2 linked regions of the Gimesia benthica genome follow. The protein of the gene in region 2 binds, or shares a complex with, the protein of the main gene of each other region. Links are inferred from orthologs where the notes say so. Each region holds a gene or a part of one and is shown on either strand. Other genes may lie near its edges.

Region 1 (6,876 bases), 580 kb from region 2 along the record:
ATGGCCTGAATTTCACCTGTACACAATGTGGAAACTGTTGCACGGGCGCGCCGGGAGTGGTCTGGGTCGATGATGCAGAAATCAAAGCGATAGCAGACTTAACGGAAAAATCGACGGGAGAAATTCTGTTAATGCATACTCGACTTTATGCAGGTCGACGCACCTTAACGGAATATGCAAACGGGGATTGCACTTTCTTTGATCCAGAAAAACGTGGCTGCACAATTTATGAAGCACGTCCGGTGCAATGTCGCACCTGGCCTTTCTGGAATTCGAATCTGAAAGACAAAGCAAGTTGGGACTCTCTCTCTCCCGACTGCCCTGGTGCAGGTAAAGGTGCCTTCGTCAGCTTCGAAGAAATTCAAAAACGGTCTGAGCAGATCGACTTGTGATTCAGCAGCGTGTCGTAAGTCAGGTGAGAACTTTCCGTTTGTTCCGCGCACTGTTTTCACAACGACAACGCGCTGACTTGAAATGCATTTCGATACCGTCAGAATCTCGATCGCCTGGTGAATTTTGATTTTATTTCGGTTCAATAAGTAACGGTTGAGCAAGACTTTGGAACGTCGAAAACGACTTGTTCTGCTCACAGAGGGCACTTTTTTTATTTAACTTCGAAGTTTGTCAAAAAATCTTACAGTCTGGATATAGGGACTATAACGAAGTTACGAATCCTGGTTCCGGGGTTCTGAGCCGAAACCGGCTCTATTCCTATCCTGTTTTCCAGATTACACTTAAGATCGTCTCACCAGCTCATTTCACGTCGAAATCCCCTGCATTTGCGGTTTTGGCTTTTGACAGTTGAACAGTGTCTCCCTGTCCAAGAACCAGGCGCGAAACCCCTGCGCTGAAAGATCGGTCTTGACTTACTGTTCAATTGTGGGAAATAATCTATTGTGACACTAAGTCGTGTAACCCATTACAGTTGAGACGGCTCTCGAGTGCCCAGCGGAAGGGCGTAGCTGTCCGACGGCTTCTCAAAATTGGGAGAACCCAGTCGTGACGAAAAAAGAGATTGTCAAAGTGATTTCGGAAGAGATTGGTCTGACACAACTCAAGACAAAAGAGATTGTGCAAAAAACGTTCGATGCGATTGTCGATACACTCGTCACCGACAAACGAATCGAGCTCCGCAATTTTGGCGTTTTCGAAGTCAAAAAGCGGGCGGCCCGTAAAGCCAGAAATCCAAGAACAGGCGAACGCGTCGACGTGGAGGAGAAGTACGTCGTCACATTCAAGCCTGGTAAGGAAATGGAAAAACGTGTACGCGACCTGGAAGAAGAAGCAGCCAAGCTCAAAGCGGCCGCTGCCTCCCAACCACCGGTAAGCAGTCCACCTGCGGCGTCAACACCACCGCAGCAGACTCCTCCACCGTCGTCGGCACCACCCAGTCCCGGTACGACACCAGGGTCCCCTCAAGTAGGAAGCTACAACAATTCCTACCCGTCGGGTACGCAGCATACACCTTAAGCCTTTTTCTTAAAGACCTTATTGTGGAAAGAACTGGTATGAGTTTTCTCATAACCGGTCTGATTTGATGGTACATCAACAGACCGGTTTTTTTATGCCCCTTACTACCTGATCTCACTTCTCTCAGCGTCTGATGAACGATTATTCCGTATCAGAGGCCCATTTCAGCCCTCAATGGCCCGATTACCAAAATAATTGGAATAATCCGCATTTTTTACCAAAGTCACCTGATCCGGTTGTCGATAAAACGATCTAGAGGAGAATAAAAGCGGTATTTATAATCATATCTCTCCACTCTCCTCCCTTCACATTTCAGCACTTTAACCCCTTCGATATCGGTTTGATGCCTTGATTTCAATGGATTGAATTAAGGGATCTCTGCCTGGGATCACTACCAGCAAATATGGCACGACCATATCATGGAGAAAAAAATGCGTAAGTTTCTTTTGGCCAGCATGTTAATTGCAGTATCGCTCACTCAGGTCGGATGTGTGGTTCCTATCTACTCATCTTCACGTGATGACCGTACTCGTCAATTAATCTTCCAGTCTGAAAGTATGCGTCACATCCCAAAGATCTGGGAACGTATCTGGGGACTGGATATGCCTGACGTAGCCACGCCATACCGAACACATGGTGGTGTCATCTAACGCATCCTCCCGGGGTCATTCCGCTTGCCCGGGCGCAAACGGATCCGTTGAACAGTTGACGCTTCAGACATAATTGCAGCTGCCGTAATTCTCATTTCGGCAGCTGTTTCGCTTTTACCAGTTCGCTATTTACGCCTCGCTCTAACTGGTTCTCTCCCGTCGGTAACGCTAAGATGTGACTCAGTGGATCCACGTTGATCTGCGTCTCGAGTGCCCTGGTAATACCAGCCGACTTTCACGCCCGGCGATTGACGGGGCACGCTCTATTTCAATCCAGACTTCAATAGATGAGACAGCCTCCGGCTGTCCCGGATAACGACTCGATGAACGCCCCGACCCAAACGGATCTGTTATCAGTTACGCTGAACCGTCTCCAGCTCAAAAACCCGATCCTGGTCGCCTCTGGTACATTCGGGTATGCACGTGAAATGCAACCCTTCCTTGATTTCTCCCGACTGGGAGGCATCATCCCCAAAACCATCACGACGGAGCCGCGGATTGGAAATGCTCCCCCCCGCACCGTTGAAACGAGTGCCGGCCTGCTGAACTCAATCGGGCTGGATAACGACGGCATTGATCTCTTCCTCGAGAAACATCTCAACTACCTCGCATCGCTGGAAACCGCGCTGATTGTGAACATCGCCGGCCGCTCGATCGAGGAAATGGCCCGGATGGCAGAACGGCTGAATGCCTTTCCGGATCAGATCACGGCCCTGGAACTGAACATTTCCTGCCCCAATGTGAGTGGCGGTGTCGATTTCGGCACACAGCCCGAGCTGACCGAGCAGATGCTCAAACAGGTAACCGAGAGCTGTGAGTTACCCGTGATTGCCAAGCTGACCCCCAACGTCACCAGCGTGGTCGACATTGCCCAGGCGGCGAAAGCAGGGGGCGCAGATGCGGTCTCACTGATCAATACGGTTCAGGGAACCGCCATCGACTGGCGTCGCCGCAAACCGATTCTGGGGGGCGTCTTCGGCGGACTGAGCGGCCCTGCCATCAAACCAGTGGCCTTACGCGTCGTCTGCCAGGTGGCCCGGGCCGTGGATATTCCCATCATCGGCGTGGGTGGGATCTCTAATATCGACGATGTCATGGAGTTCATCGTCGCGGGTGCCTCTGCCGTCCAGATCGGAACCGCCAACTTCTACAATCCAGGGCTCGCGACTCAGCTGGTCACGGAGCTGGAACAGAATCTGATCGCGGAAAACTGCTCACAAGTCAGCGAACTCGTGGGCACGCTGGTGTATCCATAATACTGGCACTGTCTCACACACCGTAGCCTGACCATCCACAATCGAATTTTTAAGCGACAAAGAGAATAAACTCATGCGAGTGTTATCGGGAATTCAACCCACGGGCCGCTTCCACTGGGGGAATTACTTCGGGGCCATCAAACAGTACATCGACCTGCAGGACAACGACCAGGCATTCTACTTTATTGCCGACCTCCACGCCCTGACGACCGTTCGCGATGCCGAGCAACTGAGACAGAACACCATTGATGCGGCCCTGGACCTGCTGGCATTAGGACTCGATCCCAAACAGGCGACTCTCTTCCGCCAGTCGGATGTTCCTGAGGTGACCAGCCTGACCTGGATTCTGATGACGATCACGCAGATGAGTCTGCTGGAAAAATGTCACGCCTACAAAGACAAAAAGGCCAATGGAATCGCTGCGGACGCCGGTCTGTTTACTTACCCGGTGCTGATGGCTGCAGATATTCTGCTGTATGACAGCGACCTGGTACCGGTGGGTCAGGATCAGGTACAGCACATCGAAGTCACCCGCGACCTGGCCCAGCGGTTCAACATGCTGTTTGGCGAAACTCTGACACTGCCGAACTCCCGCACGCTGGATACCTCGGCCAAAGTGCCGGGTACGGACGGAAGGAAGATGTCCAAAAGTTACGGCAACGTGATTGAGATCTTCGAAACGGCCAAGCAACAGCGCAAGAAAGTCATGTCGATCAAAACGGACTCTGCAGCCCTGGAAGATCCCAAAGATCCTGACAACTGTGCCGTGTTTGCCCTGTATCAGCTCTTTGCTGACGAAACTCAGCAGGCAGAGCTGGCAGCCCGCTATCGTGCCGGCGGCATGGGTTATGGTGAAGCCAAGCAGGCAGTCCACGATGCGGCTCTGGAATACTTCGGGGAAGCCCGGGAACGCCGCGAACAGCTGGCCGCCGATCTGGACACCGTCCACGATATTCTCGCGGAAGGGGCCCGGAAAGCGCGGGAAAAAGGGAAAGAAGTTCTGGAGCGGGTACAGTCTGCCTGCGGCCTGGGAACCAGTCACCTGTCGAAATGAAAAGAGTCGCATGTCGGATCCAACTTCAGAAGTACAATCTGAATCGCCGGGGTCCAGAACGGGCTTCCTCTCCTGGTTGATCATCGGTCTGGTTTTGATGACGGCACTTTCGCTGCTGGCCGTCCATCTGCCCGAGCGGCTCAAACTGATTCTGGTCTACGCCGTCGTCTATGGGCTGGTGGCGGGAGCGATGCTCTCGACCCTCGCCGTGAAAACGGGACTGACCGTGACACGCGGGATTTTGCTGACGATCGTGATCCTGACCATCGCCGGACAGGGCCTGGTGCTCTATCTGTCTCATCAGCGATACCAGGCAGCGACTCTCCGACAATTCAAACTGGATCAGACGACGCTGGTCATCGACCGGATGTTCGCGACGGGAGAACCTCCCGAAGATCCGCAGGCCCGAAAAGAGTATGACCAGGTATTAGAACAGTTCCAGGCGGCGAAGAAGGAACGCCAGGAGAAGAAGGAGCATCTGCTCAAAATCTCCTCGTATCTCGAACATCGGATTTCCCCGGTGGCGCAACTGAATGCCCCCTGGCCCCTGCTCTTCTGGCTGGTGGAACTGACGCTGTGCTGTGTGGCTGCGGTCTGGGCCAGCCGTCAGGTCACCCAACCTGCAGCTCTTGACTCCGAGCCAATAGAGACTGCTCTGACAGACCAGGAATCGACAGAGAGTTGAACCTCGTCCCGCGTCGTGCTACTTTGATAGAGAGAAAAACGACTGCCTTCCTGCGATCTGCTGTCCCCAACCTGACAAAGGTTCGACCCCATGCTCCCATTACGCTCGCGTATACTGGCCCTCTTCCTGTCCGTTCTGAGCCTTGCAGTAAATTCCGCTTCCGCAGCGGACTGGCCCATGTGGCGACACGATCCCCAACGCTCGGCTGAGACCGCACAATCGCTGCCTGAGAGTCTGTTTGTCCAATGGGTTCACAAACTGCCGGCGCTTGAGCCCGCTTTCAATAATGAGCGACTGCAGTTCGACGCAGGCTATGAACCGATCGTGAAAGACCAGCGGCTGTTTTACGGTTCCTCGCAAACGGATTCCGTCACCGCCATTGATGTGGCCACCGGTAAGGAACTCTGGCGTTTCACCACCGATGGCCCGGTTCGTCTGGCTCCGGTCGCCTGGCAGGATCTGGTGATCTTCGGTTCGGATGACGGCTGCGTCTATGCGGTGGCAGCTGAGACCGGCGCACTGCGGTGGAAATACCGGGCGGTTCCTTCCCAGCGACTGATTCTGGGTAACCGCCGCCTGATCTCCGTCTGGCCAGTTCGCGGTGGCCCGGTGATCGAAGAGAATACACTCTACTTCGCCGCCGGTGTCTGGCCGTTTGAAGGTGTCTTCATCTATGCCCTGAATGCGGAAACGGGGGCCGTTAAATGGGTCAACGATCGACTCGGTTACATTTACGGACAGCATCCGCACGCAGCGGAAGCCTTTGGTGGCATTACTCCGCAGGGTTACCTGGTCATCGCCGGAGAGGAACTGATTGTTCCCTGCGGCACCGCTTTTCCGGCGCGGATCAATAAACAGACGGGCAAACTGATCGAGTTCGAACTGCCCAAACCAGGACGTACCCCGGGTGGCTGGTTCGCGGCTGCGGGCAAAGCAGCCCGACGGGGAGAGACGAAACTTCCGCAGACTCCAGCAGCTCAGCCGGAACTGCAGTTTGACCGGGATGTGAATTCTGCCCGGCACGAGAATGGACAGAATTATGGTCCGGACGGCAAACGGGGAATCCGACAGCAGATTCAGACTGCAGATCGTAAGCTGACCTACAAAACAGGGATTCCCGGTGTTCCGGGAGTCATTCACAGCCTGATGGCCGCTGCGGATCGCCTGTTTGCGGTGACGGAAGAAGGGAGCATTTACTGTCTGGGTCCAGAAGAAACGACACCGGTCACCTATGAGTCTCCCCTGCTGTCAAAGCAAACGAAGTCAGCCGGTCAATCAGCTCAGGCTCCGTTACCAGCAATGTTTGGAGACGCACTGCAGGCCGGCGGTTATGTCTTCCTCGCAGGGGTTCCCGATGCGGAACTGCTCAACACACTACTGACTCGGCATGACCTGCAGATCATTTCTCTGATCAATGATCCAGGGCAGCTCACACAGCTGCGACAGTTATTTCACGAGCGGGGATATACCAGTTCCCAACTGGCTTTTCTCCCCGGGCCACTCGATACGTTCAGCTACCCGGCTTACTTTGCACAGACGATTATCACAGCCGAACCCGTTTATGCCGGTATGAAATCGTATGCAGAACAGGTCCGCCTGCTCTATCCGTCACTCAGACCCTATGGCGGCCGATTACTGGTTAAGACGTCGGAGAGTGATCATGGTCGACTGGCGACGGAATTCAAGTCGCTCTCACAAGTGAAAATTTCGCGTGTCGGCGACTACTCGGTCTTTGAAAAAGTGGGCGCCATTCCCGGTTCA
Region 2 (6,868 bases):
ATCGTCCAACCGCAGAGGCATCTGTCGCAAGAGTTTGTGTGCCGTTGTCTTTGTTAAAATTTGAGAAGATTATGGAGTTCCACTATTCGTTATCAGGACGGACTTTTTCCCTGTGCGATCCGCATTTTTAGAATTCCGACTGATGAATGACACCGCTGGCAATTCACTTAAGTCGTTTCCTGCCCCCTCAGAGGCATGGAATACCATGCCGCTTTTATCTAACCGGAACACTCCTGATACATTGAAGTGCCCTGCTCAACGTGGTTGCCGGGCTGCGTACTGATTTTTCTTTTCAACAGGAAAAATCGGACGATTCACTAAATTTACCGGATCTGGATTTGTTTGTATGATGAAGGTCAACGTCAGCTTTACATCAGTTATGGCATGTAAATTTGCTCATTCAAACATCCATTAACATAGAGGGTCATCAGAAGTGCCTGTTATCTCTGCCGAGTCGCTGCAAAAATTTACCGAAACGCTCATGCTCAAAGGCGGCGCCACTGAAGAAGAAGCGCGCATCGTTTCCAAAAGCCTGGTCGACGCCAACCTGCTGGGGCACGATTCCCACGGCGTGATGCGTCTTCCGTTCTACATGGGCCGTGTCAAAGAAGGCATTCTCAAAGCCGGTGAAACTCTGAAGATCCTGAACGAAACACCGGCTGCAATCAACGGCGACGGCGGCTGGGGATTCGGTCAGACCGTGATGCATGACCTGATGAATCGCCTGATCGAAAAAGCGGGCAACCTGGGTGTCTCTGTCGGAACCCTGAAACACGCTTCGCACATCGGCCGCCTGGGAGAATACGCGGAAATGGCTGCCGCCAAAGGTATGGCATCCATCATCTGCGCCAACACACACGGCTCCGCCCCCCGCGTGGCGCCAGTGGGAGGCAAGCGTCCCCGTCTGGGAACCAATCCGATCTGTATCGGCATGCCCGGTGGAGAAAAAGGTCCCTTCGTACTCGACTTCGGCACTTCTGCCACCGCAGAAGGTAAAGTCCGCATCAAGAAAATTGCCGGAGAACAGGTTCCTCCCGGCCTGATTCTGGATCCGGATGGCAATCCCACTACCGACCCCAACATGCTCTACGGCGATCCTCCAGGGACAATCCTTCCCATGGGCGGCGATCAGGCCTACAAAGGTTTCGGTCTGTCCTTCATGGTCGAAATGCTCTGTGGTGCCCTCTCGGGTGGACAGTGTGCCTTCCCTGATCCTCCACCACCAAAGGGGAACTGTGTGTTTGTGGTCGTGATCGACCCGACTCACCTGGGTGGTCAAAATCACCTGTTGAACGAGATTACCAATCTCGAAAAGTATGTCCGCAGCGTGCCTCTCAAGGACGGCGTTACAGAAGTCTTTCTGCCGGGCGACCCGGAAAAGAAAACCGCTGCCACCCGTAATGAAACAGGCATTTCCCTCGATAAAGGGAACTGGGAAGCACTGACCAAACTGGCTGAAGAACTCGACGTTCCCGTTCCGGAAGTCCAGGACTGATCAGCCATCGATGACACAACAGCCTCGCGAATTGACCAGACAGTTCGCGAGGCTGTCTGATTTCAATCAGCCTACAAACCGGGAGCTTTAGCCATGGCGAATGAAATGGATCCGAATTCGAACCAGCCCGCTCCCGAGCAGGATGCGCGGCTCTATGTGCCCATCAATGATGCGGAAAACATCACGATTTTCGTGAAAACATCCTCGTCCAAGGAGTACTGCTTCTCCAAGTTTCCGGGCGAGGATCATTTCCACCTGCTGATGCACGGCGAGATCGTTGTCACCAACGGTCACGACCTGTATTGCGTCGACTGTGCCCTTCGGCACGGCTTTTTGACCCGCGATCGCCTCAACTGGCAACATAAGTCCCGCAGTTAGAACGCTGGCGATCCAGGTATCAATCAGACATTAACGGGGAGTACCGTCGTGGCTTTCAGATAATCGGACGCAAATTCGTCATCTTCGGATACATGCTGTACCATATGCTCGGCTTCAGACCACCACTCGGATGCCTGGGCCTGGGTCCAGCTATTGACCTGTAGCTGTTCCAGAGCCTCCAGCAGTTCGGCAGAGTTCTGGTAACGATCGTCCGGCTTCTTCTCCAGGCATTTCATAATGATCTCTTCCAGTTCAGGAGAGACCTCCGGATTCAGTTCCCGCAACGGTTTCACGGCCTGGCTCGCATGGGCGAACATCACCTTCAAAGCGTTATCCCCTTCAAAGACCGGTTTCCCGGTCAGCAGGTAATAAGCGCTCGCCCCCAGTGAGTAAATGTCGGACCGCGGTCCGGGACTGCCATCTCCAGTGACCACTTCAGGACTCGTATACAGCGGAGATCCCACCACGGCCCCTTCCATGGTTAACTCCAGCGAAACGTCATCGGTACGATGATACTTAACCAGACCAAAGTCGAGCAGTTTGGCCACATCGAACAGACCGCCACGCTCGGCTGAGAAAATGTTCCCCGGCTTGATATCGCGGTGAATCAGTCCCTTCTGGTGTGCTTCCGCCAGGGCAGAACAGACCTGTCTGAGCAGATACACAACCCGCTCCTGGGGCAGAGGTCCAAACCGCTCCACGATTTCCTGCAGGTTCAGTCCGGGCAGGAATTCCATTGCATAATAGAATGTCCCCTCTTCGGTATGCCCGTAATCGTAGATCTCAATTGTATTCGGGTGCGTCAGGCCAGCAGTCGCCTGCACTTCGCTTTCAAACCGCAGCAGGACATTTTCATCATCGACCTTGTCCCGCCGGATCAGCTTGATCGCACAGGGACGCTTCAGCAACCGATGCTCGGCCAGATAGACTTCGCCCATCCCGCCACTGCCGATCTGCTTGCGGAGCGTGTACATCCCCACGCTTTTCAAGTCGAAGGCTTCACGCCTCAAACTGTCAACCCGATGCGAACCATAGACGGCAGTGCTCCCGGCAATCAGCAGCAGGATGATTATCTCCGACAAACCGCCGCTATACAGTACTTCTGACACCTGGGGCACCTGCATTCCGGTCATGATCGCGCCCACAATCGGGCTGATGACCATCAGGCTCACCACCGAGATCACACCCTTCAGCGAATTCGGTATAAAGATCCCGTAAGTGAAGATTAATATCACCCAGGGGAATGCGGTTCTCAGGGGAAATTCAAAAGCGACTTTGCCCAGTAAAACCGGATCGCAGGCACAGAGCTCACTGAAGTGCCACCAGATGAAAAAACAGGCAGGTGCACCGAAAGTGATCGCTTCGCAGATCCGCAGGCGGTATTTACAGAGGCAGGGCTTCCACCACAGAAAGGCGGAGACGGAGAAAAGAATCACCGCCAGAACGCCATCCAGCAGCAGCATCTGACTGTCGTGGGGGTTCTTGTACTCACCCAGCCAGAAACCGCGGATCAGAAACGCAGTTGCCCCCAGCCCTAACAGCAGGGATGCCATTCGCAGACGCTGGAGCAGCAACGTTCGTCCCTGCTCCTGAAACATACTGCCTGAACCGCGAGAGACGACCCCGGCATGCGGACAGAATTTGCCGGCATCTTTTCTGATCTCCTTGGAAATCAGAGTAGGCATCGATTTTGTATTAGCAGCAGAATGGGGTGTTGGTTTTGAACTCATCCTCAAAGTTCCCCGGTAGAAACCTGGATTAGACAGGAGCATCGCTGAATACCGTCCGTGAGCGCCTCGTTGTCAGCCGCAGCGATCTGTCAATTCCTGTCAGGTTTTCTTCAGGCTCGTACCGTCTGTTCGATATATCAAATAAACTGAACGTGGAGGGCAGCATATTGTCAATTATTATAGGTACTCGGAGATACGATTGACAGTAGTTTTTCTCCGGGAAGCTCAAATATGCGTGGGAGGGTATAAGCTGTTACAATCACGTAACTTATACTACTCAGACAATCTCTTCTGGTAACACTCACCCAGGTGGACCATCATCTCCAGTGCCAGCAGGTCCGCACGCGACATGACATGCCGTGAACTTCGGTTCCCCAGCCCCCGGACAATCGTCTCCACACACTCCAGATGGAACTCCAGTACCTGACGCGAGGTCAATCGGGCCGCTGCCAGCAGTTCCGCAATCTGGATAATCTCATCCTTCAGACTCCCGGAGCCCATGATCACATAGGTTCGCAGCAGCTCATGATAGTATTCTGGAATGTCAGCAGGAATCTGTGCATCCGACATGGACACTTCGGGAACACTCTGTTCAGCCGGTGCTTCTCCAGCAGACGGTTCGAATTCTCCCGGGTAGACCAGCGTCTGCAGCTGCTCGACCATCGAGCGCTGCTGATTCAGCAACCGCTCGGCTTCATCCCGTTCGCGGACCAGGCGACGATGATTCTCGACCTGCAGGCGATGATGGTCTTCCTGCAGTTGCTGTACCCACAATGCCCGTTGCACATAATCCAATAATGCGGGTGAGTCCCAGCCGGCGGGGGAAACCAGCAGTTCCGCCTGGAATTCACAGGCAGCCAGTGCCAGTCGATCATCGGGAACGGGTGAAACCAGGACGATCGGTTCATCACAACCACTGACGCGAATCGCCTGCAGCAGTTCGCCGCAGTTATGACGTCCCTCAACGTCGGCCTGAATCAACAGACAATCGTAGCTGTGATTGCTCAGCAGTTTGAGCATCTCTTCGGCATTCGAGGCCCACTCCAGACGGGGCTCTTCACAGCCGATAGCATCCAGCCGTAAAGCAAAGCCTACCCACTCGGGGCGCTGATTGCTCACAAACAGCAAACGAAAGCGGGGCGGAATCACGGAAGAATGATTTTGCTCAGAGGAGGCTTGAGAGTCATCTGTCGGCGAAAGTCGGTCTGACTGCGGAGACCGAGACTGTCTTTCTGCGAAATCCGCGAAAGCCGCTGCCCCTGTCTGGTTGTGTTCATCATCCTGCACGTTCATGTCCCGACCTGAAATCAGCCTGAACTATAGGGTTTTCCGTTCAAAACTGTCAATACGAGGTCGCGTTCCGCGTCTAAAATATCAGCTGTTCGGCGTTAAACACGGGCCCTTCTACGCAGGTTCGCCGATAGTCCCAGTCGTCAGCACCGACGCGGACTTTCGCGACACAACTGAAACAGGCGCCAAAGCCACAGGCCATCGGTGTCTCCAGTGACAGCCAGCAGGAAATCCCTGCTTCCTGGGCGAGCTTACTGACCGCTTCCATCATCGGTTCCGGACCACAACAGAAGATGGTCTCGGGAGGTGCATCGCTTTCAATCCGCTGCTTGAGCAGTTCGGTGACATAGCCGGCATGTCCAAACGAGCCATCATCGGTAGCTACTTCGACTTCCAGCCCATCGAGGCGAAAATCATCCAGCCCTGCCAGGTATGCTTCCGAACGAGCCCCGTACAGCAGGCTCACTCGCTCGGGAAACGCTTCCAGTTTCCGCACCGGCTCACCATAAGTACGTTGCCCCAGTGCTTCCCGGGCGGTCGCCAGAAACGGCGTCTGTCCGATCCCGCCCGCCACCATGACCAGCGAACCGGGACCGGGCTGCGGGAAGCCATTCCCCAGCGGTCCCCAGATTTCGACCTGATCACCGGGTTGCCAGTGCGTCATGCGGGAGGTCAGTTTTCCGACCACCACGTAACCAAAGTCCAGCCCGATCGGCTGTCCCGCTTCGTCCAGGCAGGTATCGTAGAGTGCGAAGGGACGCCCCAGCAGCGGATCGTTTACGCCCGGCTCGCGGACCATGAAGAACTGGCCAGGCAGAATCACCCGCGCGATTTCGGGACAGTGAATTCGCAGCCGCCAGGTATCCTTTGCCATCTGGACCTGTTCGGTGACTGTTGCTGCCAAATACTGGGGGGTTGCACAATCGCTGAATGCGTGAGTCTCTGTCATGTTTGCTTTCCTTGCCGGCGCTCAGTGGTTCCCGCTCGTTAATCGCCGATAATGCGACGTCCTGTGGACTTCTTCTGAGCGGGTTTCTTCGGAACCGCAGAGGCCCCTCGTTTTCCTTTATTGCCGACAGACCGTTTTTTTCCACCTGTCTCTTTGTCTGAAATATTTTTTCCCGCACCACGCCGGGCCGGTTTTCCGCGACTGGGAGCCGCTTTCTTCTTGCTTTTACGCTTGCGGAGATCGGGGGAATGCTGCTCATTCAGCATCTCCCGCAGTTTTTTAAGTTCGGTATCCGACAGCCGTCGGTATTCGCCCGATTTGAGTTTTCCCAGGTTCAGCGGACCAAAGCGGACGCGAATCAGCTGCATGACTTTATGGCCGATGCGGGCCATCATTCGCCGGATCTCACGGTTCTGTCCTTCGTGCAGCGTCATTTCCAGAAAGGTACTTTTCCCCTGCTTTTTCAACGGTTTTAAACCGGAAACGCGGAAGACACCTTCTTTGAACCGCACCCCTTTTCGCAGTTCGTCCAGCTTTTCCCGAGTCGGATGACCGGCGACCTGCACATGATAGGTTCGTGCGACGCGATAACGTGGATGTGCAAGACGCTGAGCCATCGCACCGTCATTGGTCACCAGCAGCAGACCTTCACTGTTTTCATCCAGCCGACCGACGGTAAACAGCCGCTGCCCTTCGCCGGGAAACAGGTCAATCACCCGTCGCCTTCCCGCCGGATCCTGGTTCGTACAGAGAAAACCGGACGGTTTGTTCAACAGAAAATATCGACGGGGTTCCATGCGGGCCCGCTCGCCATCCACGGTGATGACCTGCGTTTCGGGATCGATGCGGGCGCCCAGTTCGGTCACGATCTCCCCGTCGACGGTCACGCGTCCGGTTTCGATGTATTCTTCACAATGACGACGGGACCCCAGACCGGTCGCTGCCAGATATTTCTGCAAACGAATCAGGTGGCTGTCGTCTGTGGGGGAATCGGATTCGGACGGGGTGGGGTTATCGGAACTCATG

Evidence for each region. The genes of interacting proteins can lie anywhere in the genome.
Region 1: the proteins of F1728_RS28475 (region 2) and F1728_RS26175 are in contact, whole or in part, in a crystal structure (PDB 5UE9), measured with the Lactococcus lactis proteins. The link is inferred for Gimesia benthica from one-to-one orthologs. Residues at the interface, in WP_023189152.1 of Lactococcus lactis: Leu4, Gln5, Ala47, Ser48, Met49, Leu50, Leu51, Arg52, Arg53, Met95, Leu98, Arg223, Met224, Ala225, Cys226, Ile228, Gly229, Ala230, Cys231, Tyr232, Ala233, Val235, Glu236, His237, Asn243, His244, Ala245, Lys247, Glu250; in WP_025017116.1 of Lactococcus lactis: Gly25, Phe27, Phe29, Glu32, Tyr33, Lys35, Tyr36, Lys48, Phe56, Thr60, Pro61, Arg62, Val63, Ala64, Glu65, Thr66, Ala67, Ser68, Gly69, Met70, Ile74, Gln77, Pro223, Glu251, Phe274, Ala275, Pro277, Phe278.

What each region holds. Positions count from the first base shown.
Region 1 is NZ_CP043930.1:6,684,265-6,691,140, reverse strand. The notes cover bases 1,440-4,409. They hold F1728_RS26175 (dihydroorotate dehydrogenase), read left to right. Parts: upstream 1,440-2,443; coding sequence 2,444-3,376; downstream 3,377-4,409. Other genes in these bases: trpS (tryptophan--tRNA ligase), read left to right, coding at 3,450-4,409; F1728_RS26180 (HU family DNA-binding protein), read left to right, coding at 1,440-1,470. Also shown: F1728_RS26185 (YkgJ family cysteine cluster protein), read left to right, coding at 1-392; more of F1728_RS26180, read left to right, coding at 1,000-1,439; more of trpS, read left to right, coding at 4,410-4,430; F1728_RS26165 (hypothetical protein), read left to right, coding at 4,441-5,115; F1728_RS26160 (outer membrane protein assembly factor BamB family protein), read left to right, coding at 5,206-6,876.
Region 2 is NZ_CP043930.1:7,268,851-7,275,718, reverse strand. Bases 3,907-6,868 are described here. They hold F1728_RS28475 (dihydroorotate dehydrogenase electron transfer subunit), read right to left. Parts: upstream 5,843-6,868; coding sequence 4,970-5,842; downstream 3,907-4,969. Other genes in these bases: F1728_RS28470 (pseudouridine synthase), read right to left, coding at 5,881-6,867; F1728_RS28480 (DNA-binding transcriptional response regulator), read right to left, coding at 3,907-4,896. In the rest of the region: F1728_RS28495 (Ldh family oxidoreductase), read left to right, coding at 434-1,495; F1728_RS28490 (hypothetical protein), read left to right, coding at 1,589-1,873; F1728_RS28485 (serine/threonine protein kinase), read right to left, coding at 1,897-3,603; more of F1728_RS28480, read right to left, coding at 3,877-3,906.